2 regions of the Kitasatospora sp. NPDC048194 genome follow, and region 1 is predicted to be linked to the other one. Evidence: riboswitches for the same ligand, from Rfam matches in the RefSeq annotation. Region 1 holds a riboswitch; the other holds the start of a gene.

Region 1 (15,335 bases):
TGACCGCCTGGTTAACCTCCTTGCGGTGGGCCGCCCAGCCGGGCATGGAGGCCGGGTCGGGAAGAGTCCGCTTGACCGTGCTCGCGGCGGCAGCGGACCCGGTCATGGGCGCTCGGACGAACGCGTGCAGATGCCCGCCGTTCGGTACAGCCGGGTGGTCGGCGTGATGTTCACGCAGACCTCCCTGCGTTTCGATTTTCGAAGCGCTCGCCGATGGTAGCGTGTCGGAATCCGAAGCATCAATCCTGGAGAGCTGGTCTTCGCGCCATGTCGAACCCGAAGCCCGGCGAGCCCGTCCGCGGCTCGACGTCCGGTCGCCCCCTCATGGCGGCACTCGACCTGTTCGGGCGGCGGTGGAGCTTGCGCATCGTCTGGGAGCTGCGCAGCGGCCCGCTCGGATTCCGGCCCCTGCAGAAGCAGTGCGACGACATGTCCTCCAGCGTGATGCGACAGCGCCTGAGCGAACTGATGGACGCCCACGTCGTCCGCCAACTGCCCGACAGCCGGTACGAGCTCACTGTGCTGGGGCGGGATGCCTGTCTCGCACTCGACCCCCTCGCCCGGTGGTCGCAACGCTGGGCTGCGGAGCTCGAACCGGAACTGGCGCGCCAGCCCGACGACCAGGCCGCCACCCGTCCCACCCGCGCCACCCGTGCCCGCACCGTGGGCGAGGGCGCGGTCGAGGGCGGCTCTGCCGACTGACGCCCGCGGCGGCTCGCGCACGCGCGGGGGTTGGCGGCGGGCTCGGATCTTCTGTCGGCACCTACCGCTTCGGATTTCGAAGCAGTAGTATCGCGGGCCGGCAGCGGTGCTTCGACATTCGAAGCGAATCGGCTCCGCTGTTCGACCGAAGGGGACGGCATGACTCGGCAGGAGATCGGCGCAGAACGTTCCACGATCCTCAGCTGGAGGGAGTCAGGCCTGCTCTTCGCCGACGACCCGCAGCAGAGCGGCCTGCAGTACCTGCGGGGCCTCGCGAGCGGCGAGGTCCTTCCACCCCCCGTCGCCCAAGTGCTCGGCATCGCGGTGGAGACCGCCGAACCCGGCCGGGTGCGGTTCACCATGCCCGTACCCGGCTTCCTCGCCAACCACCTCGGCGTTCTCGCCGGCGGCATCCTCTCGACCGTCATCGACGCCGCTCTCGGGTGCGCCGTGCTGTCGGCCGTCACCGCGGAACAGGACATCGTCACCCTCGACCTCGGTGTCGATTTCCTGCGCCCGGTGCCGGCGCCGGGCGGCCCGGTGACGGTCGATGCGGAGGTGGTCCACCTCGGCCGGAACCGCGGACTGGCGACCTGTCGCGCGCTCGACGAAGACCTGCGGTTGTGCGCGGTCGCCAGGAGCACCTGCCTGATCCGCCGCAAGTCCCGGCCCGCGCCCGCGGACTCGCCGCTCCCCGAGGAGCCGGGCTCCGGCACGAACCGATGAGTCCACCGTCGCCGCTCAGGGCAGCGCGTTGAGCTGACATGGCGGGCGTGATGCGGGGCACACGGGGAGGACCAGAGGCGGACGTCGATCCCCGGGAGGCGTGGATGACCGTGTCCATGATGTTGCTGCTGGCTCCGCTCGTGCTCGCGATGGTCCTGGCCGCGACCGCTCCTTCCTCCGCACACCACGGCCGGTCGCGGCGGCCCGGGGCGGGAAGGGCTGCGAAGGACGCGCACCGGCCGCGCCATGCCCGGGCCCGCTACTGACCCCGGACGACGATGGCGGGCGGCCGGGGCCGAAGGGGGGAGACCGTGCCTGGTGACGGCCGGGCGCCCCCCTACAGGACGTCAGGTTCTCTCCTCTTCCCACTGACGCGGCGGCTCAGTTCCTCCCGCTGCCGACCGGCACCGGGGCCGACGCTGTCCGCCCGGGCCGGCCGGTGCCGCGAGTCCCCCTGCTCCACCCCGGACCGCGCCGACCTCCACACGCTGACGGACGGCCGCCGGTGGCTGTCAGCACCGGGGACGAGGCGCGTCGCCGAGGCCGCCGCCCCCGCCCAGGGGCCGAGCCCGTTGCGGTTCGGCGACCTCAGGAGGGTGTGACAATCCGCCGAGTGTCGGCGCTGAACAGTCGCCACCGGCGCAGCGCCCGGCCCGACAGGGATCGGCGCGTGCCGTTGTGGAGCCTGCCGCTCCAGCAGTTCGTCCACCGGCAGTTGATGTACCTGGTGGTGATCCAGTCGGTCTTCACCGCGCTCGCGGGCTCCCGGCTCCGCTGGCAGCGCATGCAACGCTACGGCACGCTCCGGGTGCCCGCGGGCGGCTGAGCCGGAGGGCCGACGGGCGCCGGGGTGCCGGATGCCGGGCGGTCGCTCCCCGGCGGGGTCAGCCGAGGCCGAACCAGCCGAGGACGGTCTGGGCGAGCAGGATCGTCGACATGGCGGCGACGCCGACCACCACGACGGTGGCGGCGATCCGGTAGCGGGGGCCGTTGGCGGCGTCGCCCAGCACGGCGCGGCGGTTGGTGAGGACCAGCAGGTAGACCAGGACGATCGGGCTGATCAGGCCCTGGAGGACCTGGGTGCCGATCAGCAACTGGATGACGTCCACCGGGGTCAGCGCCACGACGGCACCGAGGACGATCTGGGCGGTGAACAGCCCGAGGAAGAGCGGCGCGTCGCGGAAGCTGCGGGACACCGAGCGCTCCACGCCGGCCGCCTCGCCGATGGCGTAGCTCGCCGAGAGCGGCACCACCGCGCCGGCCAGCGCGGACGCGCCGATCAGGCCGAAGGCGAAGAGCAGCTCGGCGCCGTGCCCGGCGACCGGCTTGAGGGCCTCGGCGGCCTGCGCGGCGGACTCCAGCGGGCCGGTGCCGCCGATCGCGGAGGCGGTGGCGATGATGATGGTCAGGCTGATCACGCAGGCGAACACCGCGCCGAGTACGGCGTCGGCCCGGATCAGCTTGTAGTCGGCGGGTTTGACGCCGCGGTCGACCACGCCGGCCGCGGCGTAGAACTGCATGTAGGGGCTCACGGTGGTGCCGATCAGGGCGACGGCCAGCAGGATGAAGTCCTTGCCGGGCTCCAGGTGCGGCACCACCAGGTGCTCGCCGACCTGCCCCCAGTCGGGGTGGCCGAGGACCATCGCGACGGGGTAGGCGAAGAACGCCAGCGACATCACCAGGAAGATCCGCTCGGCCCACTTGTACGAGCCGAACAGCACCAGCGACCAGAGCAGCACCGCGGCCGGCGGGATGACCGCCCACTTGGGCACGCCGAGGAGCTGGAAGGCGGCGCCGATGCCGGCGAACTCGCTGACCACCAGGCCGGTGTTGGCCAGCAGCAGGCAGAACACCGCGAGGGCGGTCAGCCGCAGGCTGAACTGCTCGCGGATCAGCGCGCCCAGGCCCTTGCCGGTGTGGGCGCCGAGCCGGACGGCCATCTCCTGCACCATCACCAGGGCGACGGTGACCAGCACCATGAAGAACAGCGTCCCGTAGGTGAACTGGGAGCCGGCGCTGGCGTAGGTGGCGATGCCCGCGGCGTCGTTGCCGGCGTTGGCGGCGACCAGACCCGGCCCGGCCACCATCGCGACGGCGGCCAGTCGGCGCAGGCCCCGGCGGCGGCCGGCGCGCCCGGAGCCGGCCGGGACGCCGGCGGGGTGCTGCGCCGACGCCGGGTCGGGCGCGGGCCCGCGGGCCTGGTCGGCGGTGTCCGGGCGGGTGGCGGCGTCCCGGGGCTGGGCGGTGTCCCGGGGTCGAGCGGCGTCCCGGGGCTGGTCGGTGTCCCGGGGAGTGCCGAGGTCGCGGGCAGTGTCGAGGTCGCGGGTCACTTGAGGAGCCTCCGGAAGTGCAGGCGCCCGCGCTCGGGCAGCAGCGAGTCGAGGATGTCGTCGGCCAGGACCCGGCCGAGCGGGCGCCCGGAGTCGTCGACCACGAGCAGGGAGGTGGCCCGGGCCGCGACCAGGCGGTCGGCGGCCTCGGGCAGGCGGGTGTCGGGTCGGACGGTCACCGGCGGGCCGAACTGGCCCAGCCAGCTGACGAGATCGCCGACCACGGCGGTGTCCTCGGCGACGGCGAGGTCGAACAGCGGGATGTCGGCGAGCAGCCGGCCGTCCTCGCCCAGTACGGCGACCGCGTCGATGTCGGTGCGGTGCTCGGCCTGCGCGGCGAGTTCCGCCCGCACCTGGGCGACGGTGTGCGCGCGGCCGGCGGTGACCAGCAGGGTGGTCATCGCACCACCCGCGGTGCCCTCGCGATGGGCGAGCAGCGAGCGCAGTTCGGCGGCCTCGGGCTCGGGCATCCTGGCGAGCAGGGTCTCGCGCTCGCCCGGTGCGAGGTCGCGCAGGGCGTCGGCCGCCTCGTCCGGCTCCATCTCGTCGACGAGCCGGGCGGCGTGCTCGGGCGGCACCTCGCGCAGCAGGTTCTCCAGCTCGGCGGGTTCCATCTCCTCCAGCGCGTCCGCCGCCTGCTCCGGCTCCAACCAGCCGAGCAGCTGCTGGCGTTCGTGCCGGCCGAGGTCCTCCAGGATGTCGGCGAGGTCGGCCGGACGCAGCCGGTGCAGCGCGGAGCGGGAGGCGCGCAGCCGTACCTCGGCGGGCCCGTGGGTGGCCTGCTCGCCGAACGGGGCGACGGAGCGCCAGTCGAGGACGCGCTCCGGGGTGGGCCGGACCTGCCAGCGGCGCGGGCCGAGGCGGCGCAGCAGGGTGGGCAGCGAGACGTCGACGCCCACCAGCACGGTGCGGGCGGCCAGTGGGGCCAGGTAGAGGTCGGCGGCGCGGGTGACCTGGACGCCGTCGACGTCGACGAGCTGGTGGTCGAGCACGTCGCGGGCGAGCAGCACCTCGCCGGGGCGGCGGTTGAACTCCCGCAGGTCCAGCCGGGCGGTGCGCAGCCGGACCCGCCCGGTCATGATCCGGTCGACGGCGTCGGCGGCGATGAAGGTGCGGCGCCGGCCGATCCGGATGATCAGGCCGGTGACCGGCGGGTACGGCTCCGCCCCGTAGAGGCGGGCGACCACGTCGACGACGCGGCCCACCTCCTCACCGGCCTGGTTGGCGACCGGCCCGCCGACCAGCCCGGCCAGCGAGACGAGCGACGACCGGACGGTGCGGGTGACGGCGGTGCGGCGCTCGGCGGCGACGGTGCGGTCGCGCAGCCGGGCGGTGGCGGACGTGAACAGCGTGGCGGCGGCCATGATGGGAACCCCCTCGCCCCGGCAGGACGGGGCATCGGGCCACCCGGCGGCGCGCCGCGGCCGTCCGTGACCGCGGAGCCGGTGGCGGGCATGCGCCGGGGCCGCCCGCGCCCGGGGCGGGCGGCAGGGCGGAACGGACCGGATCGGGTCAGGGAAGGACGGGGCGCCTCGGGCGGCGGTGGGACGGCGAGGACGGCGAGTGCGGCACGGGGAAGGGCCGACTATGGCCAGGACTTTCGTCCATCACGCCCTCCTCCCGGTCTCGGCCGCGCATCGGGGGCGCGGCGGCGCGGCAGGGGGAGACCGACGTCACCGCCCGGGCACCCCCACTCGTCAGAGCTTTGGCACTCCACGGCGTGTCCCTGGTCGGTGTCCGACGGGAAGCCACTTGGGGTCACCCCTTGAGCCGGGGAGACCTGTCCTGATCCGGAGCGTCTCTCGACGGGTGGGATCAGTGGCCTGTGTCCGTGAAGACGCCTCACCGAACGAGGTGTCTGTTCGAATCGGCCCCAGGATAGGGGGTGATGGCCCCTGCGGCGTAATCCTTGACCGGGGCTTGACCGTGGACCGGCCAGTGGGGGCGCCGCCCGGCGTGCGTCCGGCGGAGCGGCGCGACGGTCCGGTCGACGACCGCCCGGTGCGCGAACCAGATTGCCTGTCCATAAAGTTGACGAAACGTCAGGTGTACCGGGCTCGCAGGTGGGCCCGCTCGCCCTGGTGTCCGAAGAGGACCAGGAGCTCGACGGCCCGGTCGCCGTCCGGCCCGAGCCAGTGTGGCACGTGGGTGTCGAATTCGGCGGCCTCGCCCGCCTTGAGGACCAGGCTCCGGTCGCCGAGCAGCAGGCGCAGCCGGCCGCTGGGCACGTAGACCCACTCGAACCCGTCATGGGTCTTCAACTCCGGTTCGCCGCCCGGTCGCGGGGGGATCAGCAGCTTGTGCGCCTGGACGCCGCCCGGGCGGCTGAGCGGCACGTACGTCATCCCGTCCCGGACCACCGGCCGCAGGTGGATGCGCGGATCGCCGGTGCGGGGGTGCGCCCACCAGCTCGTCGAGCGGGACGGCGTGGACCTCGGCGAGCGGCAGCAGCAGCTCCAGGGTGGGCTTGCGGCTGCCGCCCTCGAGCCGGGACAGCGTGCTCTCGTTGATGCCCGTCCGCTCGGCGAGCTCCGCCAGCCGTCGACGTCTCGGGGACCGCCCTCGACCGCGTCGCCGCGCGGGCCCGGACCGCCGGGCTGTCCGCCCGGGTCCACCCCGTCCGGCACGACCTGGCCCGGACCTTCCCCGAGGGCGTCTTCGACCTCGTCACCGCCGGCTACTTCCACACCCCGGTGGAGATCCCGCGCGCACGGATCCTGCGCCGCGCCGCGGCGGCGGTCGCCCCGAACGGGCTGCTGCTCGTGGTCGACCACGCCTCGGTGGCGCCGTGGTCCTGGCAGGCGGGGCAGGACGTGCGCTTCCCCACGGCCGAGGAGGCCCTCGCCGACCTGCGCCTCGACGACGGCTGGCGCATCGAGCGCTGCCACGCGCTCCGGCGCACCGCAACCGGTCCCGAGGGGCAGCGCGCGACCGTCACCGACAACGTCATCGCCGTGCGCCGGACGGCCTGACCGCCCGGTCCGCCGGCCCCCGAAGCCGTCGGGCCGCCTTCCTCGGGGAACCGGTCGCCCACGCGGGGACCATCCGCGAACCGATGGACGGCGCGACGGGCCGCCGGCCTGCGCCGACCGGTGCGCTCCGAGGCCGGCGCGCGCCGCTCTGACTCAGGCGGGGCTGCGGGACGGCTCCGGCCGGTCCCCGGTCCGTCCGGGGCGGGGGAGCAGGAGCGGGGTGGCCAGGACGAGCACTCCCGCGACCGCGAGGGCGGTGCGGGGACCGGTGGCGTCGGCCAGCAGGCCGCCGAGTGCGGTGAGCACGGCGATGGCAGCCTGCTGGCCGATGGACCAGGCGGACAGGGTGCGGGCGACGAGGTGCGTCGGCGTGCGCTCGAGCCGGTAGGTGGCCAGCACCGGGGTGTAGAGGCTCATGTTGACGATGATCGCCAGCTCGACGGCCATCACCGTGAGCAGCCCGACGACGCCCGGCCGGACCAGGACCAGGCCGATCAGCCAGACGGCGCGCAGGGTGCCGACGGTACGGAACACCCGGTCGCGGCCGTAGCGGGTGACGACGCGCTGGGCCAGCCGGGAGCCGACCAGCCCACCGAGGCAGGGAGCCGCGAAGGCCAGTCCGTACTGCCAGGGGGCGAAGTCGAGCCGGCGGAGCAGGAGCACGGCGAGCACCGGTTCGGTGGCCATGATCAGACCGGAGACGAGCATGTTGTTGAGGTAGAGCGCCCGCAGTCCGGGATCGGCCAGGATGTGCCGCCAGCCGTCGAGCACCGCGTCGGCCGGCCGTTCCGCGTCCGCTGCCCCCACCGCACCGGCCGGCCGTTCGCCCGCCACCCCGCCCGCGTCGGCCGCCCGTTCGCCCGCCGCCCCCACCGCGCCCGCCGCCCGACGGCCGACCCGCTGGGGCGCCTCCTCCCGGCCGCCGATCGCCGCGATCCCCACCGCGGAGAGCAGGTAGCTGAGGGCGTCGGCCAGCACGGTGGTGACCGGCCCGAACAGGCCGATCGCCGCCCCGCCCAGCGGCGGCCCGACCGCGATGGAGCTCCAGTTCGTGGACTCGAAGCGCGCGTTGGCGGTGAGCAGATCGGCCGGCCGGACCAGCGACTTCAGGAAGGCGCCGCCGGCCGCGTTGAACGCGATCTTGGCGGCGGCGACCGCTGCCGAGACCACCAGCAGCTGGGCGAAGCCGAGGCAGCCGAGGGCGTAGGCGGCCGGGATCGTGGCCATGGCCGCGAACCGGGCCAGGTCCATCGCGATCATCACCGGGCGCTTGCGCCGGAGCTCCACCCAGGGGCCGAGCGGCAGCGCGATCAGCGCGCCCATCGCGGGGCCGGTCGCGGACAGCGCGGACACCTCGCCCGGCGAGGCGTGCAGGGCCGTCACGGCGATCAGCGGCAGCGCCCCGAACCCCAGCCCGGACCCGTACGCGCTCACCGCGTACGCCGCCCAGAGCCAATCGAACCGCCGGCCCAGCCGTTTCCTGCCCACCGTGTGCGACCCCCTTCGACGCCCCGACCGAACAAACCGGAGTTGACCGGTGAGAGCCAAGCGCCGAACGGGACCGCCGGTCAAACAACCGCCCCCCGGCACGGCCACAACCATGCGTTGTTCACTAGGCTCGCCGCCATGGATCTCGAAGCAGTGCGCACCTTCGTCGCCATCGCCGAGGCCGGCCAGTTCCAGAAGGCCGCCGTCGACCTCTCGGTCACCCAGCAGGCCGTGTCCAAGCGGGTCGCCGCGCTGGAGCGCGACCTCGGGGTCCGGCTGTTCACCCGCACCCCGCGCGGCGCGGAGCAGACCATCGACGGGCAGGCCTTCCTGCCGCACGCGCGCGAGCTGCTGCGCGTCGCCGAACGCGCGGTGGCGTCCGTACGCGCCGGCCGCCGCCCGCTGCGCGTCGACGTGCTCACCTCGCGGAGCGCGCAGTCGGGCCTGATGCGCGACTTCCACCGCGCACACCCCGAGATCGAGCTCGACGTGGTGATGATCTTCGACGTGGGGACGGCCGTCGATGCGATCCGCTCCGGCGCGATCGACGCGACGTTCCGCGCCGTCGCCATGCCGGGCCGGCCGCTCCCCGAGGACGTCGAGTCGGTCCGGGTGTTCGACGAGCCGCTCCAGCTGCTCACCGGCCCCGCGCACGCGCTGGCGGGCGCCAAGTCGGTGACCCTCGCCGAACTGGTCGGGCATCGGATCTGGATGCCCGGCATCGTCCCCGGCACCGAGTGGGGCGCCTACTACGACGACCTGGTCGCCGAGTTCGGCCTCACCATCGAGGCGACCGGCCCCAACTTCGGCTCCGACGCCCTCCTCGACACCATCGCCGACACCCCGGCCCTGGCCACCTTCATGAGCGAGCAGACCCGCCTGGTCTGGCCCGCCGGCTACGGCCTGCGCCGCATCTCGGTCACCGACCCGACGCCCGTCTACCCGCACTCGCTCCTCTGGCACCGGGACAACGCCCACCCGGCGCTCGCCACCCTCCGCGCCCACCTCGCCGCCACGGCGGCGGCCGCCGACCGCGATGCCGCCGGGACGTGGCGGCCGCGCTGGGTGCTCCCGCACTGACCGGGGCGTGACGGCCGCCTGGACGGCCCCGGCGCCCGCCTCGGCACCGCCGGGACGGCCGTCCGGTCAGCGCGGGGCGTCGGTGAGCTGGCTTCCGATGACGGCGAGCAGGTCCAGCTTGTCGGCGCTGTCCGTGCCCAGCGCGGGGGTGAACCAGAGCAGGCGCTGCCGCCCGTCCTCGCTGAAGAGGTTGAGGCAGTCGACCTCCAGCGTGCCGAGCACCGGGTGGTTGATGCGCTTGCGGTCGCTGCGGCGGACCGCGACCTCGTGCCGGGCCCACAGGGCGGCGAACTCGGCTGAACGGGCGGTCAACTCGGCGATGAGCTCGCGGGCTTCGGGGTCCTTGGCGTCGCGCCGGGCTGCGGCGGCGCGCAGGTCGGCGACGAAGGTGCGGGACTGCGCGTCATGATCGGCCTCCGGATAGAGGCGTCGCGCGTCGGCGTCCGTGAACCAGCGGTGGACGAAGCTCGCCTCCCGGCCGCGGAAGCCCGACTGGTCGCCCAGCAGGGCGACGGCGAGGGGGTTCTGCACGAGCGTGACGTGGAGATCGGTGATGACCTGCGCCGGGGTGGAGGTCAGCCGGGTGAGCAGGTCCGTCATCCCGGGATGCACGTGCGACTGCGGTCCGCCGTGCACGGGCAGCGGGCGGTCGGCGAGCCGGAAGAGGTAGTCGCGCTCGTCCGAGGTCAGCCGCAGCGCCCGGGCCAGTGCGGCGAGCATCTGCTCCGAGGGCTGCGAGCCCGCACCCCGCTCGAGCTCGTTGTAGTAGTCGACCGAGGCGCCCGCGAGCTGTGCCACCTCGTCCCGGCGCAGTCCTGGCACCCGGCGGCGCGGGCCGGCGACGAGGCCGACGTCCTCGGGGCGGATGCGCTCCCGGCGGGAGCGGAGGAAGGCGCCGAGCTCGGTGTACTTGGGGGAGGCCACCCACCCAGTCTGCGGGACGGCGGCCCGCCGGCGCACCGCTGACGCAGGGGATGGCATCCCCTGGTTCGCGCGCCGGGAGCGCCGCATCGTGGAGGCCATGAACCGCACTCCCGTCGAAACCCCGAGCCCCGGCGTCGACCCGGATCCCGGCCCCGCCCCCGGCTCCGACTCCAGCCCCGGCACCAGCGCCAATGCCGGCCCGGGCCGGGTCGCCGTCGTCACCGGCGGCTCGCGCGGCATCGGCCGGGCCGTGGCCGAGCGCCTGGCCCAGGACGGCCTGACCGTGATCGTGAACTACGCCGCTGACGCCGCCTCCGCCGAGGAGACGGTGCGGGCCATCTCCGCAGCGGGCGGCCGGGCCGTCGCATTCCGGGCCGACGTCGCCGACGAACACGCCGTCGCCGCCCTGTTCGACCAGGTGCAGGCGGCCCACGGCGGCGTCGACGTCGTCGTGAACTGCGCCGGACGGATGGCGCTGTCCCCGATCGCCGACCTCGATCTCGACGTCCTCGACGCCATGTACCGCACCAACGTCCGCGGCACCTTCGTCGTCGCCCAGCAGGCCGCCCGCCGGCTGCGCGCGGGCGGCTCCTTCGTCGCCTTCTCGACCTCGGTGGTCGCGGCCCAGTTCCCCGGCTACGGCGCCTACACCGCCGGCAAGGGCGCGGTCGAGGCGATCACCCTGATCCTCGCGCGCGAACTGCGCGGCCGGGACGTCACCGTCAACACCGTCGCCCCCGGACCCACGGCGACCGACCTGTTCCTGGACGGCAAGACGGAGGAGCAGATCGAGGCCCTCGCCAAGACCCCGCCGCTGGAGCGGCTGGGCACACCCGCGGACATCGCCCAGGTGGTCGCCTTCCTGGTCGGCCCGGCGGGCCGCTGGGTCAACGGCCAGGTCCTGCGTGCCAACGGCGGCATGGCCTGACGGCGCCTGAGGCAGCCCGCCGAAGCCACCCGCCCTGCGCATCACCGGCCCTTCCGAGGGCCCGCCCACCCGCTCACCCGCTCACCCGGTCATCCGCTGACCCGTTCCACCCCTGGAAGGAAGACCCATGCCCTTCGCCAACCTCAAGGTTCCCGCCGACACGCTCACGGCCGAGTCCAGGAAGCGGCTGCAGGACGCCGTCACCGACGCGTTCGTCGGCGTCTACGGAGAACGCGCCCGCGCGACCACGCTCGTGATCCTGGAAGAGGTCGCCGACGGCGGCTGGAGCCTGGGCGGGACCATCCTCGACGAAGCCGTGCTCGGCCGGAGTTGAGCGCAGTCGGGTGGGCTGTCACCGGCGCTGCGGCGGCCGGTGCCGGCCCCGCCCACACCGGCCGACTCTGCGGTGCCGCCCGCCGGCGTCGGGCCGCCACCGGCGCCGCGGCGGGTGGTACCGGCGGGCCGTCAGCGCGGACAGCGATCTGTCGGTGGGATGTGAGTCGCGCCCAGGACGCTGGTCGAACCGGGCGGGACCGGCCGCGAACCTCCGGCCCCGCCCGGCTCCGAACCAGCTCAGCTCCAGGAGCCCGCCATGCCCTCCGTACCCAAGGCCCCGCACTGGGACGTCCACCGGTTGCCCCGCGCGGACGGGAAGACCTTTCTGATCACCGGCGGCAACGCGGGCATCGGCTACTTCGTCGCCGAGCAGCTCGCCGCCACCGGCGCCACGGTCGTCCTGGGCAGCCGAGACCCGGCGAAGGCCGCAACCGCGATGGCCTCCATCGCCTCGTACGTCCCGGGCGCCAAGGTGCGCCACCTGCCCCTCGACCTGGCCGACCTCGGCTCGCTCCGGCCCTCCGTGGGCGCGCTGCGGCTGGACCGCCTCGACGCGGTCGTCCACAACGCCGGCGTGGCCCTCGACCATCCGCCGCGGCGGGAGACCGGGGACGGCCACGAGCTGATGTTCGGCACCAACCACCTCGGCCACTTCGCCCTGACCCACTTCCTGGCACCGCTGCTCTCGGCGACGCCGGGGAGCCGGATCGTCACCACGGGCAGCTTCGCCGCCAAGACCGAGCGCCTGGACCTCGGCGACCTCCAGAGCGAGCGCGACTACCGGCCCAAGCGGACCTACGGGCGGTCGAAGCTGGCCCAGATGCTCTTCGCCGTCGAACTCGGCCGCCGCCTGCGCGCCGCCGGCAGCAGCACGCTGAGCGTTCTCGTCCACCCCGGCGGAGCTCTCGACTCCCTCACCCCGTCGCGGCCGCCGTTCCACGTCCGGACCGCCGGCGACCGGGTGCGCCACCTGCCGCTGGGCCTGGTCGTCCAGGGCAAGGACGCCGCCGCGTGGCCCGCCGTCCGGGCGGTGCTCGACCCGGACGTCCGCGGTGACCGGATGGTGAGCCCCCGGGCGTTCGGGCTGCGCGGCGCACCGCGCGCCGAGCCCTTCTGGGACCACCTGGCCGATCCCGCGACGGCCGCACGCCTGTGGGCGGCCTCGTGCAATCTGACGGGCTGTGACCCGGCGTTCGCCGCCGTCTGACGATCCGTGGGGGTGGACGGTCGGGGTGGGGGGGGGGGGGGGGGGGGGGCCGCCCCCCCCCCCCCCCCCGCGGGCGGGGGGGGGGGGCGGGTGGGGGTGGGGTTGCGCGGGGCGCCCACCGCCCCAACCCGCACCCGGCCCAGCTGCGGCCGGGACCGGTCCCGGTGATCACTGGGCGCGGGATCAGGCTCAGGGAGGCCTTGCCCCGAGGCGATCATGGCAGGACTTCCGGTGGAGAACGACTCCTCGGCGGCGCACTGTCCACTTGCTGCACGACATCGTCGGCGAGCGCGGGTGCCCCTTCCGAATCCGGGCGGGTGACGGGTCGACAGGAGTCACCCGTGCCGTGGCGTCCGGCGGCTCACAGGTGGGCGCTGATCTCGCCGCCGGCGGTGAGCACCAGGTGGACGCCGTTGGCGACTCCGCCGGCGTCGTGCTGGTTCGCCTCCCACGTGCCGGCCACCGCGTTGTCGTTGCCGAGGAGCTGCGCGCGGTAGTGGAGCTCGCCGACCTCGGTGACCTTGGCCGTCCAGCCGCCCGCGAGCTTGAAGGTGCCCGGCCCCTGGTGCCCACCGCCCATCCAGGAGTGGACCGTTCCGTCCGTCAAGAGCACGACGAACATGTCGTTGGCGTCGAGCCCGGCATCGGTGCCGGTCGTCTCCAGGGTGGCCAGGACGTCGCCGTGGCTGACGATCCTGGCCTGGTAGCGCTGGTTGCCGAGGTCGCGTATCTCGGCCGTGCTGCCGTCCACCAGGGTCTGGGTGCGGACCGGGGACGACCCCTTGCCCGCGGCGGCGGGCGCCGTGCTGCGGCGCGCGTCGGGCGTGGCGGCCGGGGCGGCCGGTGCGGTGGTGGCGTGCGGGCCGGGCGGGGTGACGGCAGGGGTGGTGCTGCTGGTGCCCTTCGGGTCGGGCGTGGTCGATGCGGTGGCGGTGGTGGTGGCCGGAGTGGTGGCGGGTGCGGCCGCTGCGGTGCTCGCGGACGTGTCGGAGGCGGAACCGCAGGCCGTCGCGGTGGGCACCAGCAGCGCGGCGGCCAGGACGGTGCCGGCCAGGGTGCGGGCGGCGGTCGCGTGGCGGTTCGTCACGACGGGCATGTGGTGCTCCTGGATGAAGTACGGGCGAGGACAAGCACGTTGTGGCCCCCTCCCACGGGGGGCGGGACGGCGGCGCGGCGGACGTGCACGATCGAACGTAGTGCGAACAGTCGACGGAATCGCGCCTTCCGTGTCACCGGATCGCTACGCCCGGGCTCGCGACCGCTTCGGGCGCCCGTCGCCGAGCGGTTCGGCACCGGCCTGCGCCAGGGGGCGGAACGCCCACCGCCCCGGCCGGGTGGCGGCCGGGGCGGTGGGCGGTGGACCGCCGGCGCGGGTCAGCTCGCCTCCGACGGCCACGCGCTGTGCGCCGCCACCTGGGCGCGCAGGTGCCGCAGGGCACGGGCGGAGGCGATGCCGACCGCTCCGGTGACCAGCCCGTCACGGCCGCAGACGGCGGCGAAGCGGTGGTCGGCGAGGCTGCCGTCGACCACCTCGAAGCGGTCGGCGTCACCGGGCCGGCCGAACGCCTGGACGCGCAGCCCGTACTGATCGGTCCACAGGTACGGGACCGGCTGGTAGGCCTGCCGGACGCCGTCCGGGCCGGCCAGCAGGTTCCGGGCGGCGTGCACCGCCTGTTCGGTGGCGTTGGTGCGCTGCTCCAGGCGGTGGTGGCGGCCGGTGCTCGGGTCGGGCCAGGAGGCGGCGTCCCCGGCGGCCCAGACGCCCGGCCCGGCGGCGCAGTAGGCGTCGCAGACCACGCCGTCGTCCAGCGGGACGCCGCTGTCGGCCAGCCACTCGGTGGCCGGCTCGGATCCGATGGCCATCAGGACGGTGTCGGCGGCCAGCTCGGAGCCGTCGGTGAGCCGGACGCCGGCGGCCCGGCCGTGGCGCCGGAGCAGCGCGGCGGCCGTGCCCCGGTGGATCCGCACCCCGTGCTCGCGGTGCAGGCCGGCCAGCAGCGCGGCCGTCTCGGTGCCGAGGACGGCGGCCTGGGGCACGGCGGCGGAGGCCAGCCACGTGACCTCGGCGCCGAGCCCGACCGCGGTGGCCGCCGCCTCGGCCCCGAGCAGGCCGCCGCCGACCACCAGCAGCCGGGTGCCCGCACGGAGTTCCTCGCGAAGGGCGAGGGCGTCGCCGAGGGTGCGCAGCACGTGGGCGCCCGGCACCGGCCCGTCGGCGCCGGGCAGCCGGCGCGGGCGGACGCCGGTCGCCACGATGACGGCGTCGCAGCGCACCCGGTGGCCGTCGGCGAGCCGGACGGTCCGCTCCCGGCGGTCCAGGCGCTCGGCCGGGACCCCCAGGCGCAGGTCGAGCCGGAGCTCCTCCAACGCCTGGGGTCCGCGCAGCGCGAGGCGGTCGGGCTGCCACTCCCCGCCGAGCAGGTGCTTGGACAGCGGCGGCCGGTCGTACGGGGGTTCGTCCTCCGCCCCGATGAGGGTGAGGCGGCCGTCGTAGCCGGCCCGGCGCAGCGATTCGGCGGCGTGCAGCCCGGCGGCGCCGGCGCCGACGACGGCGACGTCCCGCAGAGCGGTCACACCCGCTCCAGGCTGATCGCCGCGGCCGGGCAGACGGCGGCGGCGTCCTGGACGGCCTGGTGGAGTTC
Region 2 (15,335 bases), on a different contig from region 1:
GCACGACCTGCCGCTGGCCGTGGTCGAGGTCTGCCGGCGTCGCGGCTGCGCGCCGGCCGGCGTCGAGGCGGACTACCACCGGATCAACCGGGTGCTGGCCGGGGTGGAGGCGGCCGCCCGGGAGCAGCTGATGCCCGGGCACGACCTGCTGGAGTGCGCCGAGCCGCTCACCCACCTGCTCGGCACCTGGTCGGTGGAGGCGGCCCGGGAGGGCGCGTGGTCGGCGGTGCAGGCACTCTGGGAGCTGCGCCGGCTCCCGGCCGCGGCCCGCGCCTTCGCCACCGCGCTGGACGACTCGGTCGGCCTGCTCGGCCGCGCCCTGTTGCTCCCGTACGGGCCGCGCGGGGCCTCCGCCCAGGAGATCCGGTCGATCGACGGGCCGACCGGAGGGCGACGCATCGCGGCCGCCCGGCTCGCCGAGGCGAGGAGCCGGGCGGCCGGCGGGACGAACACGGACGGGCCGACCCAGCCGAGCCGGACCCAGCCGCACCGGGCCCGGCGAACGCGGGCCTGACCCGCCCGGAGCCCGGCCGGACCGGATCCGGCCGGGGCGAGCCCGATGAAGCGCGGCCCGACCGAGCGTGCGCCTGCCCCACGGAGCCTGGCGCTACCGAACACAGCGGGGTCAGGCACCGCGCAGCCGACCCAGCAACGACCAGGCCCGGCCGAGCGCAGCCCAGTCGGGCCTGACCAGGCCTGGTCAGGCCGGATGATCGAGCCGGATCAGGCCCAGCTGGAGTGCAGCGGCTTGCCCTCGGCGTAGCCGGCCGCGCTCTGGATGCCCACGATCGCCTTCTCGTGGAACTCCTCCAGGCTGCTCGCGCCCGCGTAGGTGCAGGAGCTGCGCACGCCGGCCACGATCGAGTCGATCAGGTCCTCCACGCCCGGGCGGGCCGGGTCGAGGAACATCCGGGAGTGCGAGATGCCCTCCTCGAACAGCGCCTTGCGGGCCCGGTCGTACGTGGAGTCCTGGGCGGTGCGGTTGCTCACGGCGCGGGCCGAGGCCATGCCGAAGCTCTCCTTGTACTGGCGGCCGTCGGCGGCGGTCTGCAGGTCGCCCGGGGACTCGTAGGTGCCGGCGAACCAGGAGCCGATCATCACGTTGGAGGCACCGGCGGCCAGCGCCATGGCGACGTCGCGCGGGTGGCGCACCCCGCCGTCGGCCCAGACGTGCTTGCCGAGCCGGCGGGCCTCGGCGGCGCACTCCAGGACGGCGGAGAACTGCGGGCGGCCGACGCCGGTCATCATCCGGGTGGTGCACATGGCGCCCGGGCCGACGCCGACCTTGAGGATGTCGGCGCCCGCCTCGACCAGGTCGCGGACACCGGCGGCGGAGACCACGTTGCCGGCCACGATCGGGATCTGCGGGTCCAGGCCGCGCACCGCGCGCAGTGCGCTGATCATGCTCTCCTGGTGGCCGTGCGCGGTGTCGACCACCAGCACGTCGGCACCGGCCTCGATCAGGGCCTTGGCCTTGCCGGCGACGTCGCCGTTGATGCCGACGGTGGCGGCGATCCGCAGCTTGCCGTTCGCGTCCACGGCCGGGGTGTACAGGGTGGCGCGCAGCGCGGCCTTGCGGGTGAGGATGCCGACCAGGCGGCCCTGGCCGTCCACCACCGGGGCGAGCTTGCGGTGCGCCTCGGCGAGCCGGTCGAAGGCGGTACGCGCGTCGACGTCCTCGTCCAGCACCAGCAGGTCGCGGGACATCACGTCGGCGAGGCTGGTGAAGCGGTCGACGCCCTGGCAGTCGGAGTCGGTGACCACGCCGACCGGCTTGCCGTCCTCGACGACCACGAGGGCGCCGTGCGCACGCTTGGGCAGCAGGGAGAGCGCCTCGGCGACGGTGGCGCCGGGGGCGAGGGTGATCGGGGTGTCGAACACCAGGTGGCGCTGCTTGACCCAGGAGATGACCTCGGCGATCACCTCGGTCGGGATGTCCTGCGGGATGGCGACCAGGCCGCCGCGGCGGGCCACGGTCTCGGCCATCCGGCGGCCGGCGATGGCGGTCATGTTGGCGACGACCAGCGGGATGGTGGTGCCGGTGCCGTCGTTCGAGGAGAGGTCGACACCCTGCCGGGAGCCCACGGCGGAACGGCTGGGGACCATGAAGACGTCGTCGTACGTCAGGTCGTACGAGGGCTTGAGGTCGTTCAGGAAACGCATGAATGGGCTCTCTGGCTGGGAGAAATTACACCTCGGGTGCGGTTGCGGCGAGGCCGCCGGGGCGCACTCGGGCGCCCTGCACCCAGCGTTCGATTGTCCGTGAGGGCGCGACCAAAAGCCAGTTCGGGGGACATCGCTGGTGCTGTGCACAAACCATGATCAATGCTCCGCGCGTAGACATGGACGATCCTCCAAGCCACCTCCCCGACATCGGCTTTTCGCCCGGGCGGGGACCGCTCCCGTAGCATTCACGCGGTGAACGGCGAGGCGAGCGGGAAAGCGACAGCGGGCGTGATCGAGCAGAAGGACGTGGAGCGGCAGGACGTCGGGCGGGACACCGGGCGCCACGTCGGAGGCAGCGCCACCGACGGCACGGAGGACGGCACCGGGCACAGCGCCGGGCACGGCACGGCCGCGGGCCGGGGCGAGGGCGCGGCTACCGAGGAGGAGGTCGACTACGGCCCCGGCCTGGACCCGGAGCGGCTGAAGCTCTGCCTGGGGGTGCTCGCCGAACTCGACGAGCTGCACGTCGACCACCCCGACGCGATCACCGTCCGCAAGGCCGTCGGCGGCATATTCCGGACCCTCAAGCAGCGCCGCCGCCAGGAGACCCGGGCCCGCAAGACCGCCAACGACCGCGCGGTCACCGCCCGGACCGCCACCGGCGCGCCCACCCGGATCGACGACGAGACGGCCGGCGCCTTCGGCCTGACCACCGTCACCACCACCGAGATCGCCGGCATCCTGGAGCGGCCGCGCAGCTGCTACATCTGCAAGGGCCGGTACGTGGAGGTCGACGCCTTCTACCACAACCTGTGCCAGCGGTGCGCGGCCCTGAACCGGTCCCGCCGGGACGCCCGGACCGACCTCACCGGCAAGCGCGCGCTGCTGACCGGCGGCCGGGCCAAGATCGGGATATACATCGCGCTGATGCTGCTGCGCGACGGCGCCCACACCACCATCACCACGCGCTTCCCCAACGACGCGATCCGCCGCTTCAAGGCCATGCCGGACAGCGCCGAGTGGATCCACCGCCTCAAGATCATCGGCATCGACCTGCGCGACCCGGCCCAGGTGATGGCGCTGGCCGACGAGGTCGCCGCCGACGGCCCGCTGGACATCCTGATCAACAACGCCGCGCAGACCGTCCGCCGCCCGCCGGAGTCCTACCGCGAGCTGATCAGCGCAGAGTCCGCCCCGCTGCCGGCCGGCGAGCTGCCGCAGGCCACCACCATCGGCCGCTTCGGCAGCGGCAGCGTCGACCTGCCCGCCCTCCCCCGCCAGGCGACCGGCAGCGAGCAGCGGCTGGCCGCCGAGGACGTCACCTCGCTCGCGCTGGTCACCGGCTCCGCCACCCCGGCCCGGATCGCGGCCGGCACCGCGATCGACGCGGGCGGTCTGGTGCCCGACCTCGCGGACACCAACAGCTGGGTGCAGACCGTCGAGGAGGTGGGCCCGGTCGAGTTGCTGGAGGTCCAACTCTGCAACTCCACCGCGCCGTTCATCCTGATCAGCCGGCTGCGCCCGGCGATGGCCGCGTCCGCGTCCCGCCGCAAGTACGTGGTCAACGTCTCCGCGATGGAGGGCGTCTTCTCCCGCGGCTACAAGGGCGCCGGCCACCCGCACACCAACATGGCCAAGGCCGCGCTCAACATGCTGACCCGCACCAGCGCGCTGGAGATGTTCCAGACCGACGGCATCCTGATGACCGCCGTCGACACCGGCTGGATCACCGACGAGCGGCCGCACCCGGACAAGATGCGGTTGGCCGACGCCGGGTTCCACGCCCCGCTCGACCTGGTCGACGGCGCGGCGCGGGTGTACGACCCGATCGTGCGCGGCGAGGCGGGTGAGGACCTGTACGGCTGCTTCCTCAAGGACTACGAGCGCGCCAACTGGTGACCACCTGAAGGAGATGGCGAGTTGAGCACCGTTCCGACCGCACCGCTGCTCGGTGCCGGGATCATCGTGCCCACCGGGGACGGCCGGGTGCTGATCGGCCGCCGCACCACCGCCGGCGAGCCGCCCACCTGGAGCCTGCCCGGCGGCAAGGTCGACCTCGGCGAGTCCTTCGAGCAGACCGCGGCCCGCGAACTCGCCGAGGAGACGGGCATCGTGCTGCCCGCGGCGCGGATGCGGGTGCTCGCCGTCCACCTGGACCACGAGCTCGGCCGGCCCCGGCTGACCGCCGCCGTGCTGGCCCCGCCGAGCGTCGCCGAGGCGGTGGTCACCGAGCCGCACGCCTGTGCCGGTTGGGAGCGCTTCGCGGTGGACGAGCTGCCGGAGCCGATGTTCTACCCGTCCGCACTGGTGCTCGGCAGCTGGCTGCCCGGACTGGACGACGTCCCGCGCGACGGGACGCACGGCTACCCCGTCGTCCGCCGCTGACGTACGAACGCACCCACCGCCGACGGAACGAGGAGCGGGGGCGGCCGCACGACCGCCCCCGCTCCCCAGCACGGCCCGGACCCCCCACGGTCCGAGCGGGCCGGCACCACGCCCAGGGACGGGGGCGCGGTCGGACTCCAGCCTGCCCGGTCGGGCGGCCCCTGCCGAGGGCCGAACGTCCCGACCGAGAGGGCCGGCGGTCCTCCGGACGCGCACCACTCTTGTGCGAGGGGGGCCGCGGGGTGGAGATTGGGTGGGCAAGGCCCTTACGCGCCCGCCGTCCTGAGGAGTCCTCACCGTGCCCAGCGCACCCCGGCCGGCCCGGCCCGCGTCGCTCCCGCAGCGAACCGGCCGTCAGCTGCGGCGGGCCTTCGGCGCTCGGCACGAACCACTGGCCCGCCCGCTCGATCGCGCCCGTGCCCGCGCCTGGCTGCTCGCGCTCCTCGGGGGGCTGCTGGCGCTCGCCGTCTCCGTGACGGGAGCCATGCTGCTCTACCACTCGTCGGCGCCGCGGGCCGCCGCCGACCGGATCCGGCTGCACCGCGTGGACGCCGTGGTCGCCGTCATCCCGGATCACGGCGCCGCCGCCGGCAGCCGCTTCGCGGGCGGCTACGACACCCTGGTGAACGTCGAGGCCGCCTGGAGCTACCCCCCGGGCACCGCGCACACCGGCACCGTCGAGGCACCGCGCACGGCGGTCCCCGGCGCCGTCGTCCCGATCTGGGTCGACCCCCGGGGCAACGCGACCACCCCTCCGGTCAACCGAGCCGCGCTCGCCGTCTCGGCAGCCTGCACCGGCACCGGCGCCCTCCTCGTCCTGCTCGGGCTGCTCGTCGTGGCCCTGCGGCTGCGCCTGCACGCCCTCGACCGCCGGGCGGACGCCGCCTGGGCCGCCGGCTGGGCCCGGCTGGAGCCGCTGTGGAGCGGCCGGGCCGGTCACCGCCGCGAGGAGTGACGGGCCCCCGGGCCGACCAACCACCGGCCCTGGAGCCGCACACCGCACCTTCGACCTGCTGCCGAGCCCAATCAGCACGCCGCCGGAGCTGGCATGACGCGGAGCGGTGGCTCGACGCCCTGGAGCTCCGCGGCAACCGGCCGACTCCGGATCTAGGATCTGCGGCATGGCAACACGACTCGTGCAGATCAACATGAAGGCCCAGGACGACGCTGCGCTCGGCCGGTTCTGGGCGGAGGCACTCGGTTGGGGTGTCGACAGCGAGGGCCCCGGCGTCACCAACCTCGAACCGGTCGGCTTCGCATACCCCGACCCCGCGGCCGTCTGCATCGACCTCATCGCCCGCCCAGAACCCAAGACGGTGAAGAACCGGGTGCACCTCGACCTGGCCACCACTTCGACGGTCCATCAGGCGGAGCTGGTCGCGCGCCTGAAGGACCTCGGCGCGACAATCGCCGACGTGGGACAGGGCGACGTCCCCTGGACGGTCATGGCCGACCCGGAGGGCAACGAGTTCTGCGTCCTGGAGCCCCGGGAGATCTACCGGGACACCGGGCCGATCGCCGCAGTGGTGGTCGACTGCACCGACCCGCGGGCGATGGCCCGGTTCTGGGGCGAAGCTATGGACTGGACGGTGCACGAGGTCGCCGACGACCACGCGACCATGCGTTCCGCCCACGGCGTCGGCCCCTACCTGGAGTTCGTCCGCACCCCCGACACCAAGAGCGGGTGGAACCGCGTCCACCTGGACATCAGCCCCTACCGCGGTGACGACCCGGCAGCCGAGGAGGCCAGGCTGCGCGCTCTGGGCGCCTCCGACCCGGGCATCGACCAGTCCGCCATCTCCTGGCGGATCCTGACCGACCCGGAGGGCAACGAGTTCTGCCTGCTCAGCCCCCGTTAGCCCCGCTCCACCCCAGGTTGATCGCCTGCTCGACCACCGCTACGCCTGGGCCCGGGCCGTCCGGTGGGTGTTCGTCGCGCTGATGGCCCGGGCCGACGCTGAGGAGGATCTGGACCGGGCGGTCTCGGGGACGAGACTGCCTAGTCTCCGGTCGTTCCGTCGAGCAGCTCGCGCAGGATGTCCAGGTGGCCGTTGTGGCGAGCCGTCTCCTCGGTGAGGTGGAGGAGGATCCAGCGCAGGTCGACGTGGAGGCCGTCGCGGACGGCTCGCTGGGCCCGCTTGTCCAGGCCGTTCCCGGCGACCAGTTCACGGTAGCGCGCGCTCTGTTCAGCGTATTCGTCGAGCAACTGCGTGAGCGGGAAGTCAACGGCGATGCGCATCTCGCGGTCGGGGTCCTCCTCGGTCCAGGGGCCCCGGTCCTCCTCGCCGAGGAAGACCACTTGGAACCAGTAGTACTCGACCCAGCGGAGGTGGTTGATCACTCCGCTCATGGTCATCAGCGGTGAGCCCGGCAGGAGCGCCTTGCGCGCGTTCTCCGCAGAGACGCCATCGCACTTGGCGCGGGCGGTGTCACGTGCATAGTCGAGAAACGTGGTGAGCTGGGTGCGCTCGTCCCACGCGGGCGGTGTGTCGTCGATTCTGGTCATCCCGCGAAGCGTCCCCGATCACCACCACCGATGTCGAGGCATTTATCGACGGAACGCAAGCCGCTCCACCCGGTTCCCTGTCCGGCGGGCCGCCACAGCGGTCCCCTGCCGGTGGGCCGCCCGGCACCATCCGCCGGACAGGCCCTGGTAGTGCTTTGTCAGGAGCTGTTCTGGCGATCATCCGTAGGGCACCCCGGTGGTACTTTGCCGGGAAGTCGTGGGAGGGGTGGGCGGGCAAGTGGACAGGGAGGTGCGACAAGCCGTTGTCGTGGCGCTCGGCGAACTCGGGCGAAGCCACGACTACCGTGACCGCGCGGATGCCGGCCACGGCCTGGCAGGGTTTGCCGAGATGCAGGAGGCCCATGGTCCGCTGCTGGAGCTCGTGCTCGATCCGGGCGACACCTTCGTGACCAGGGTGACCGCGGAGGCACTGCTTCGGCGAAAGGACAGGGTGGGCCTGGCAACAGTCGCGTCCGCGCTGGCAGTTGCCGACCCGAATCACCGGGATTGGATTCACACCGCGGTCGTCGACGTATTCAGTGTCTTCTCCCACGACCGGGACAGTGCGATCGGCCTGTGCGAGGAGCTGTCGCAGGACGCTGACGACCGTGTGGCCCACGGGGCTCGTCAGTTGCACGAACTCCTGGCTGAGATCGATCCCGTTCTTCGCCCCGCATAGTGCGGGGCGACCGTTGTCGCGAGAGCGCAGGTGATCGACGGCAGAGCTTGGAGCCGGTACTCGCCCATCGTGTGCGAAGCCGGATGACAACAACGGCGGCGGAGGGCCGACGCAAGTCGATGCAGCCATGGCCGAGCGGCTCGGTGCCGACAACCCAACCCATGGCAGCCCTACGACACCGCCTCACGAAGCACTACTAGAGTCCTGGGCCGTGGCGAATCATCAGGACGAGACCAGGGCGGCCTACGACGGAGTCGTCGAGCTGTACGCCTCGCTGTTCGCGGATCGCCTGGAGACCCAGCCGTTCGCTCGGGCCATGATCGGCACCTTCGCCGAGCTGGTGCGCGCGACGGGCAACCTGCGGGCAGCGGACGTCGGGTGCGGGCCCGGACATCTGACGGCCATGCTGCACGAACTGGGTCTGGACGCCTTCGGCCTCGACCTTTCCCCCGGCATGGTCGACCACGCCCGGCGGGCCCATCCGGCGCTGCGCTTCCAGGAGGCGCGGATGGAGTCCCTGCCGATCGAGGACGGCGCGCTCGGTGGCGTACTGGCCCACTACTCGATGATCCACACCCCTCCGGGGGAACTGCCGGAGCTGCTCGCCGAGCAGGTACGCGTCCTGGCGCCAGGGGGTCTGCTTCTGGTCTCCTTCTTCGGGACCGACGGACCGGAGCCGATCCGGTTCGACCACAAGGTGACACCCGCCTACAGCTGGCCGGTGGACCGCCTCGCCGAGCTGCTGGCCGATGCCGGGCTCGTCCCCTTCGCTCGGCTGCTCCACGATCCGGCCTCCGAACGAGGCTTCCTCGACGCCCACCTGCTGGCCCGCCGTTCGTAGGTCTTGCCCGGCGATACCCGCCAGCCTGTCGGCGCACCTCCGGACCACCGACTCGGCCGGCACTCGCTGATCCGACGGGAATCGTCGGACAGGCTCCAGGGAGGTCGTGTCGATCACGCCGGCCCGGATGAGGGGTGCGGCGGGGGATGGTCAGTGCTGCTCGGTGGAATCCGCAGGGGTGTGCGCCCCTGCGGATTCCCGGAGCATTCGGCCTCAGCGGCGCTGCGTCCAGGCCGGTGCCGGGGTGGGCCTGCCGGCGCGGTGGATGACGGCGGCGACGGCGACGAGCAGGACGAGCGCCAGGGCGAGCGCGGCGGTGACGTCGACGTGGAGCACGAGGAGGGCGCCGAGCAGGGCTCCGGTGAACATCCAGGCGGCCGACGCCAGTCGGCGGGACCCGGTGAGGTCGGCGGCGAGGGCGGTGATGGTCATGGTCAGCACCGTGGTGGTGAGGTCGGGGACCTTCAGGGAGCGGACCACCGCGTTCTGACCGCCCATGGCGAGCGCGAGCAGGCCGATCAAGGTGTAGCGGGCGGACGAGGATCCGTGGCCGACGACGGCCGCCAGCACGGTGCTCACCGCCACCAGCAGCACTTGGACGGCGAGGGCGGCGGTCAGCAGCCGGCCGCGGTGCCCGGGCAGGCGCCGGGAGAGGTGGCCGCCGGCCAGGGCCCCGAGCAGGAAGGCGGCGAGGGCGGCGAGTGAGGCGGTGGCGGAGAGGTTCGCCGCGCCGGCCAGGGCGAAGCCGAGGAAGACCACGTTGCCGGTCATGTTGGCGACGAACACGTGCCCGAGTTCGAGGTAGCTGACGGCGTCCACCACTCCGGTGACCAGGGTCAGCACCAGCAGCATCGGCACCAGCGGGCCGTGCTCGGGATCGGGTTTCAGCATCGGGCCTCCCAGTGGCTCACGTGACGGCCTCTCCGTTCTACTCCCCCTCAGGCCGGTACCTGCCTTAGCGGCCGCTCCCCCTCAGGCCAGCGCCGGACCGGCCGGGTCCTCCGGGTCGTCGTCCAGGTGCCAGTGCAGGTCCCGCACGCCGGGCTCCAGCGACAGCCGGGTGACGACCTGCTCCAGCGCCGGGGTCACCTGGCCGGTGGTCGACACGGTGGCGCGCAGGCTGGTGGCGTCGCCCTGCTCGGTGCGGCGGGCGCGCAGGCCGGTCGGGGCGAGGCCGGACGCGGCCAGGGCCTGGAGCAGCAGGGCCCGGATGTGGGTCTCGGACTTGCGGTCGCACTCCAGGTGGACGACGGCCCGGCCGGTGGAGTCCGGGTCGCTGCCGGACTGCGGGGCCCGGTCGAGCAGCCGGCCGGCCGGGCGCAGCACCAGGTGGACGGCGAGCACGGCGATCGTGCCGAGGACGGCGAGTTCCAGTTCGCCGGACGCGGCCAGGACCCCGACGGCGGCCGAACACCAGAGCGTGGCGGCGGTGTTGAGGCCGCGCACTCCGGCGCCGTCGCGCAGGATGACGCCACCGCCGAGGAAGCCGATGCCGGAGACCACGTAGGAGGCGACCCGGGTGGGGCTGCCGGCGTCACCGACCGCCTCGCTGTAGAGCACGAACAGGGTGGCACCGGCGGCGACCAGGGCGTTGGTGCGCAGGCCGGCCATGCGGGCGCGCCACTGGCGCTCGACGCCGATCAGTGCGCCGCAGGCCACGCCGGTGGCGAGCCGGACCAGGAACTCGACGGTGGTCAGGGTGTGCACGACGGCACCTCCTCCAGGAACGCGGACGGGAAACGCGGACGGGGAAACACAGGCAGGAAACGCGGGCGGGGCAACACGGACGGGCAACACGAGCAGGGCGGCGGCCGCCAGGACCGCGGACGACGGGTGCCGGGACCCGGGGCGGCGGGGCGCCACCCGCCACCCACCACCCCCCACCCGCCCCAGGGCGTCCCGCCCGTGGCCGGCCGCTCAGTGGTCGAGCGCGGTCTCGACGACCTTGATGATGACCATGGCCGTCGCGATCAGCAGGTAGGCGCGCAGGGCGCCCATGCCGGCCTTGCGGGCCGTGGACATCACCGGCGTGGCGAGGGTGTCCAGCGGGGGCATCCGCCAGTTCTCGCGGCCGGTGCGGTCGACCGGGTCCTCCTTGGTGGCGGTGCGGCCGAAGGTGAAGGAGTACCCGGCGACGAGGACGCCCGCGACGCCGCAGGCTGCCGCGATCCCCAGGATCGCGCCGGAGCCGATGCCCGGCCGGACCACGGCAGCGGTCAGGATGAGCGAGAGCGTCACCAGCACGCCGACCACGACCGCGGTGAAGGCGTTGGTCCTGGGTCCGTTGACCCACGGACCGAGCACGGCGCGGTCGTTGCAGAGCAGCAGCAGGAACACGGTGGCGGAGGGCAGCAGCACCCCGGCGAGCACCTGGACGAACTGGGTGATCAGGCCCTGGGTGTAGCCGTTGGACAGCAGGGTGATCGCGGCGGCCACGACGACCAGGCCGGCGTAGACGCCGTAGAAGCCCTTGGCGCCCCGGACGCCGCGGTGCAGCGAGTGCTTGATGCCGAAGACGTCGCCGATCGCGTAGGCAGTGGACAGCGAGACGGCGAAGGCACCGATGACGGAGGCGTCCAGCAGGGCGATCGCGAACAGCACGCCGGCCAGTCGGCCGGCCCTGGCCTCGATGCCCTCGGCCAGGGCGGCGGCGTCGGAGAACCGTCCGAAGCCGTCGGTGCCCGCGAAGGCCGCCGCCGTGAGGCCGATCAGCGCGGCCGCGCCGACGATGACCACGGCGATCCCGATCCACAGGTCGACCTTCTCGTAGGTCATGAAACGCGGGGTGATCCGCTTGTCGATGACGTACGACTGCTGGAAGAACAGCTGCCAGGGGGCGACGGTGGTGCCGACGATCGAGATGACGACCATCATGACCGCCGCGAGCTGGCCGGAGCCGCCGGGCAGGGCGGGCGTCACGAAGTCGTGGGCCATCTGCGAGGTCTTCGGGTGGAGGAGGAAGTAGACCGGCACCAGCAGCAGGGAGCCCGCGCAGAGGGTGATGGCGACCCGTTCGAAGCGCCGGAAGGAGCCGGTGAAGGCCGAGGCGATGATGATCGCGGCGGCCAGGACCACCGAGGCCGCCTTGGGCAGGCCCAGGTAGCCGGCGGCGAGCGTGACCCCGATGAACTCGGTGACCAGGGTCAGCGCGTTCAGCAGGAAGAGGTCGATCACGCTGAACGCGCCCCAGAACCGGCCGAAGCGCTCCAGGATCAGCCGGGCGTGGCCGACCCCGGTGACGGCGCCGAGGCGCAGCACCATCTCCTGGTTGACGTACAGCACGGGGACGAGCAGCAGCAGGGTCCACAGCAGCTGGGTGCCGTAGTTCTGCCCGGCCTGGCCGTAGGTGGAGAAGGCGCCGGCGTCGTTGTCGCCGACCATCACGATCAGGCCGGGGCCGATGACGGCCAGCAGGGTCCTGAACCGGGCGGAGAGCCCGTGGCGCGGGGCGGTGTCGTCGAGCCGGAGGGTGCCGAGCGCGCCCTTGATGTCGCCGACGTGGGCGTCGTCCAGGACGGCCTGGCCGGCGGCGGAGGTGGTGGGGGAAGCGCCGGGAACCGCGGGGAACGTCGGGTCCAGCATCGCATTGGTCATGGCAGGGCCTGCCTCCCTGCCCCTCGGCGAGGGGCGTCGGGGGACACGCGGCAGCGCGCCTCCCGCTGGGCGCACGCCGCCGTCCCCGCACGGCGGCGCCGGGCGACGGCGGCCGTGCTGGCGTGACGGATCGTCAGGCGCCTTGCGTCCGCCCGTGGTCGAGCAGCGGACGAGGCGCCTGGTGGGGATGTGCGAGGGAGGTCGTCACCGCGTGCCGGAGGTGTTCGAGAGCATGCGGGGGTAGGGCCGACTGTGGCCCGGACTACTGCAGTCCATGATCTCGCCTCCTCCCGGCCGGGGGCGCACCGACTGTGCGCCGCATCGCGACACGGCAAGGAGCACACCGGTCGCGGCGGACCGGTACACCCCAACTCGTCAGAGCTTTGGCACTCCACGGCGTGTCCGGCCGGTCGGCCGGAAGCCACTTGGGGTCAACCCTTAGGTCGGGAAGACCTGTCCTGAACCTGGGCGTCTCTCGACGTCGTCGGGTCAGTGGCCTGTGTCCGTGAAGACGCCTCACCGAACGAGGTGCCTCGTGAAACCTCACACAGCATAGCCCGGCCGGAGAGCGGGCCCGCCGCCTTCCGCCCGCTCCTCGACACCTTTGTAGAACCTTGACCGGTCCGCGCCTGCTACACCTTCCCCATCCCGGCATATATAGTTCACCGACATATGCAGCTGAACAGCTCACGAGGGGGAAGTGTGTCCCACACCGATCCGACCCGGTCCGAGCCCGTCCTGCGCCTGACCGGGGTGTCCCGGGTGCACGGACGCGGCGCCGCCGAGGTGCACGCCCTGCGCGGGATCGACCTGACCGTCCACGCCGGCGAGTTCGTCGCCGTGATGGGTCCGTCCGGCTCCGGGAAGTCGACCCTGCTGACCCTGGCCGGCGGACTGGACCTGCCCACCCGCGGCGAGGTGCTGGTCGAGGGCGTCACGCTCGGCGGCCTCAGCCGCGGCCGGCTCGCCGACCTGCGGCGGCGCTCCGTCGGGTACGTCTTCCAGGACTACAACCTGATCCCGGCGCTCACCGCCGCCGAGAACATCGCCCTGCCCCGCGAACTCGACGGAGTCCCGGGCCGCGCCGCGCGCCGGGAGGCCCTGGCCGCGCTGGAGGAGTTGGGCATCGGGGAACTCGCCGACCGCTTCCCCGACGACATGTCCGGCGGCCAGCAGCAACGGGTCGCCATCGCCCGGGCGCTGATCGGCGAACGCCGACTGGTGCTCGCCGACGAACCGACCGGAGCACTCGACTCGGCCACCGGTGACGCGGTGCTCGCCGTCCTGCGCGCCCGCTGCGACGCCGGGGCGGCCGCCATGATGGTCACCCACGAGGCCTCGCACGCCGGTTGGGCGGACCGGGTGGTCCACCTCCGGGACGGCGCGATCGCCTCGGAGAGCACCGGTCGCCGCTCCGGCGGCTGCCCGGCAGCCGTCCACCGGCCCAACCCCCTGGGGGAGGTGGCGCGTTGAAGCTCGGAGCGTGGAAGGTCGCATTGCGGATCGCCCGCCGCGACGCACTGCGCGCCAAGGGCCGCAGTGCGCTGGTCCTGGCCATGATCGCGCTGCCCGTGCTCGGGGTCACCGGTGCCGACGTCGTCCACCGCAGCGGGCAGCTCACCCCGGCCGAGCGGGTCGAGCGGGTGGTCGGCGGAGCGGACGCCCTGGTCACCGGACTCAGCCCGGGCCGGACCGTCGAGCAGGCCCCGATCGCCGAGGACGGCGCCTTCGCGCTCGACCCCAAGCCGGGGCAGCCGCCGACGGCCGAGCAGCAGCGGGCCGCGAGCACCGACCCGGCCGAACTGGTCGGCTCGCTGCTGCCACCCGGCAGCCGGCTCACGCCCGCCCGCACCGGGCCGGAGACCGGCGCGAACTCGCCCGAGGGCCTGGTCCGCACCCTCACCACCGAGGCCGACCTCGGCGACCCGGTCTGGCGCGGCCGGCTGAACGTGGTCGGGGGACGCACACCCGCCGCCCCGCACGAGGCGGCCGCCACCCGGGCCTTCCTGGACCGTGCCGGGCTCGGGCTCGGCGGCACCACCACCGTCCAGGGGCTGGAGCGGACCACCTTCACCATCACCGCCGTCGTGGAGCACCCGGACGACCTCGGCCGGGTCGAACTCGTGGCCCGGCCGGGCGAGTTGCTCGACCCGCTGACGGCCGCCGCGGAGCCCGGACAGCCCGCCGCCGAACGCGCCCCGGACCGGCACGACGCCTGGCTGCTCCGCGTGCCGAGCGGCGCCGCCCTGGACTGGACCGCCGTCCAGCGGTTCAACGCCCACGGCTACACCCTCACCGCGCGCTCCGTCGCCCTCGACCCGCCGCCGAACCGGGCCGTCCCGTACTACCGCGACTCCACCCGCTCCAGCGGCCCGGCCACGGGCGGTGACACCAGGGTCGTGGTCGCCACCGTCACCGGGATGGCGCTGCTGGAGGTCGCCCTGCTCGCCGGGCCCGCCTTCGCGGTCGGCGCCCGCCGCTCGCGGCGGCAGCTCGCCCTGCTCGGCGCGGCCGGCGGCGGCCGCAGCCACGTCGGTGCGGTGGTCCTCGGCGGCGGCCTGGTCCTGGGCGCGGCCGGCGGAGTGCTCGGCGTGGCCCTCGGCACCGCTCTGGTCGCCGCACTGCGCCCGCTCGTCGAACAGGTCGGCGGTGCCCGCTTCGGGCACTTCGCCCTGCCCCCGCTGGACCTCCTCGCGATCGCCGGGATCGGCCTGCTCACCGCACTGCTCGCGGCCGCACTGCCCGCCTGGCAGGCCGCCCGCCGCAGCGTCACCGCCGGCCTCACCGGGCGGGACACCGTCCGGGCGCCCAGCCGGGTGGTCACCCTGCTCGGCACGGCCCTGGTCCTCGGCGGCGGCGCCCTCGCGATGTACGGCGCGGGAGCGGTGCAGCACGGCATGCCCGTGGTGAGCACCTACGACGAGCGCACGTTGACCGTGCTCGGCGGCTCGATCACCGCCGAACTCGGCCTGCTCGCCTGCACCCCGGCCCTGATCGCGGTGGTCGGCCGGGCCGCCGGGCGGCTGCCGCTCGGTCCCCGGCTCGCCCTGCGGGACTCCGCGCGGCACCGCTCGCGCACCGCACCGGCCGTCGCCGCCGTGATGGCCGCGGTCGCCGGGGCGGTCGCCGTCGGCGTGTACAGCGCCGGCACCGACGCCGGGAAC

What was found. A riboswitch is a leader RNA that binds a small molecule or an ion and turns the genes downstream of it on or off. The one in region 1 is predicted to bind magnesium.
Region 2: another riboswitch for magnesium. It lies ahead of ACGF07_RS15605 (NRAMP family divalent metal transporter); the one in region 1 lies ahead of ACGF07_RS03470 (magnesium transporter MgtE N-terminal domain-containing protein).

What each region holds. Positions count from the first base shown of each region.
Region 1 is NZ_JBIDAK010000002.1:215,614-230,948, forward strand. It holds gene ACGF07_RS03445 (hypothetical protein) at 1-106, opposite strand, end outside; gene ACGF07_RS03450 (winged helix-turn-helix transcriptional regulator) at 268-702, shown strand; gene ACGF07_RS03455 (PaaI family thioesterase) at 862-1,428, shown strand; gene ACGF07_RS03460 (hypothetical protein) at 2,099-2,254, shown strand; gene ACGF07_RS03465 (NRAMP family divalent metal transporter) at 2,313-3,758, opposite strand; gene ACGF07_RS03470 (magnesium transporter MgtE N-terminal domain-containing protein) at 3,755-5,122, opposite strand; M-box (ykoK) riboswitch at 5,440-5,619, opposite strand; partial or broken gene ACGF07_RS03475 (helix-turn-helix domain-containing protein) at 5,801-6,296, opposite strand; gene ACGF07_RS03480 (hypothetical protein) at 6,452-6,730, shown strand; gene ACGF07_RS03485 (MFS transporter) at 6,884-8,218, opposite strand; gene ACGF07_RS03490 (LysR family transcriptional regulator) at 8,357-9,298, shown strand; gene ACGF07_RS03495 (helix-turn-helix transcriptional regulator) at 9,365-10,279, opposite strand; gene ACGF07_RS03500 (SDR family oxidoreductase) at 10,320-11,150, shown strand; gene ACGF07_RS03505 (tautomerase family protein) at 11,278-11,484, shown strand; gene ACGF07_RS03510 (SDR family NAD(P)-dependent oxidoreductase) at 11,743-12,693, shown strand; gene ACGF07_RS03515 (hypothetical protein) at 13,055-13,789, opposite strand; gene ACGF07_RS03520 (NAD(P)/FAD-dependent oxidoreductase) at 14,068-15,267, opposite strand; gene ACGF07_RS03525 (ferredoxin) at 15,264-15,335, opposite strand, start outside.
Region 2 is NZ_JBIDAK010000010.1:211,451-226,785, forward strand. It holds gene ACGF07_RS15550 (DUF5995 family protein) at 1-514, shown strand, start outside; gene ACGF07_RS15555 (GuaB1 family IMP dehydrogenase-related protein) at 724-2,163, opposite strand; gene ACGF07_RS15560 (SDR family NAD(P)-dependent oxidoreductase) at 2,632-4,065, shown strand; gene ACGF07_RS15565 (NUDIX hydrolase) at 4,087-4,551, shown strand; gene ACGF07_RS15570 (hypothetical protein) at 4,850-5,506, shown strand; gene ACGF07_RS15575 (VOC family protein) at 5,673-6,410, shown strand; gene ACGF07_RS15580 (DinB family protein) at 6,551-7,057, opposite strand; gene ACGF07_RS15585 (hypothetical protein) at 7,296-7,736, shown strand; gene ACGF07_RS15590 (class I SAM-dependent methyltransferase) at 7,948-8,577, shown strand; gene ACGF07_RS15595 (YoaK family protein) at 8,791-9,468, opposite strand; gene ACGF07_RS15600 (MgtC/SapB family protein) at 9,550-10,284, opposite strand; gene ACGF07_RS15605 (NRAMP family divalent metal transporter) at 10,495-12,159, opposite strand; M-box (ykoK) riboswitch at 12,531-12,706, opposite strand; gene ACGF07_RS15610 (ABC transporter ATP-binding protein) at 12,874-13,644, shown strand; gene ACGF07_RS15615 (FtsX-like permease family protein) at 13,641-15,335, shown strand, end outside.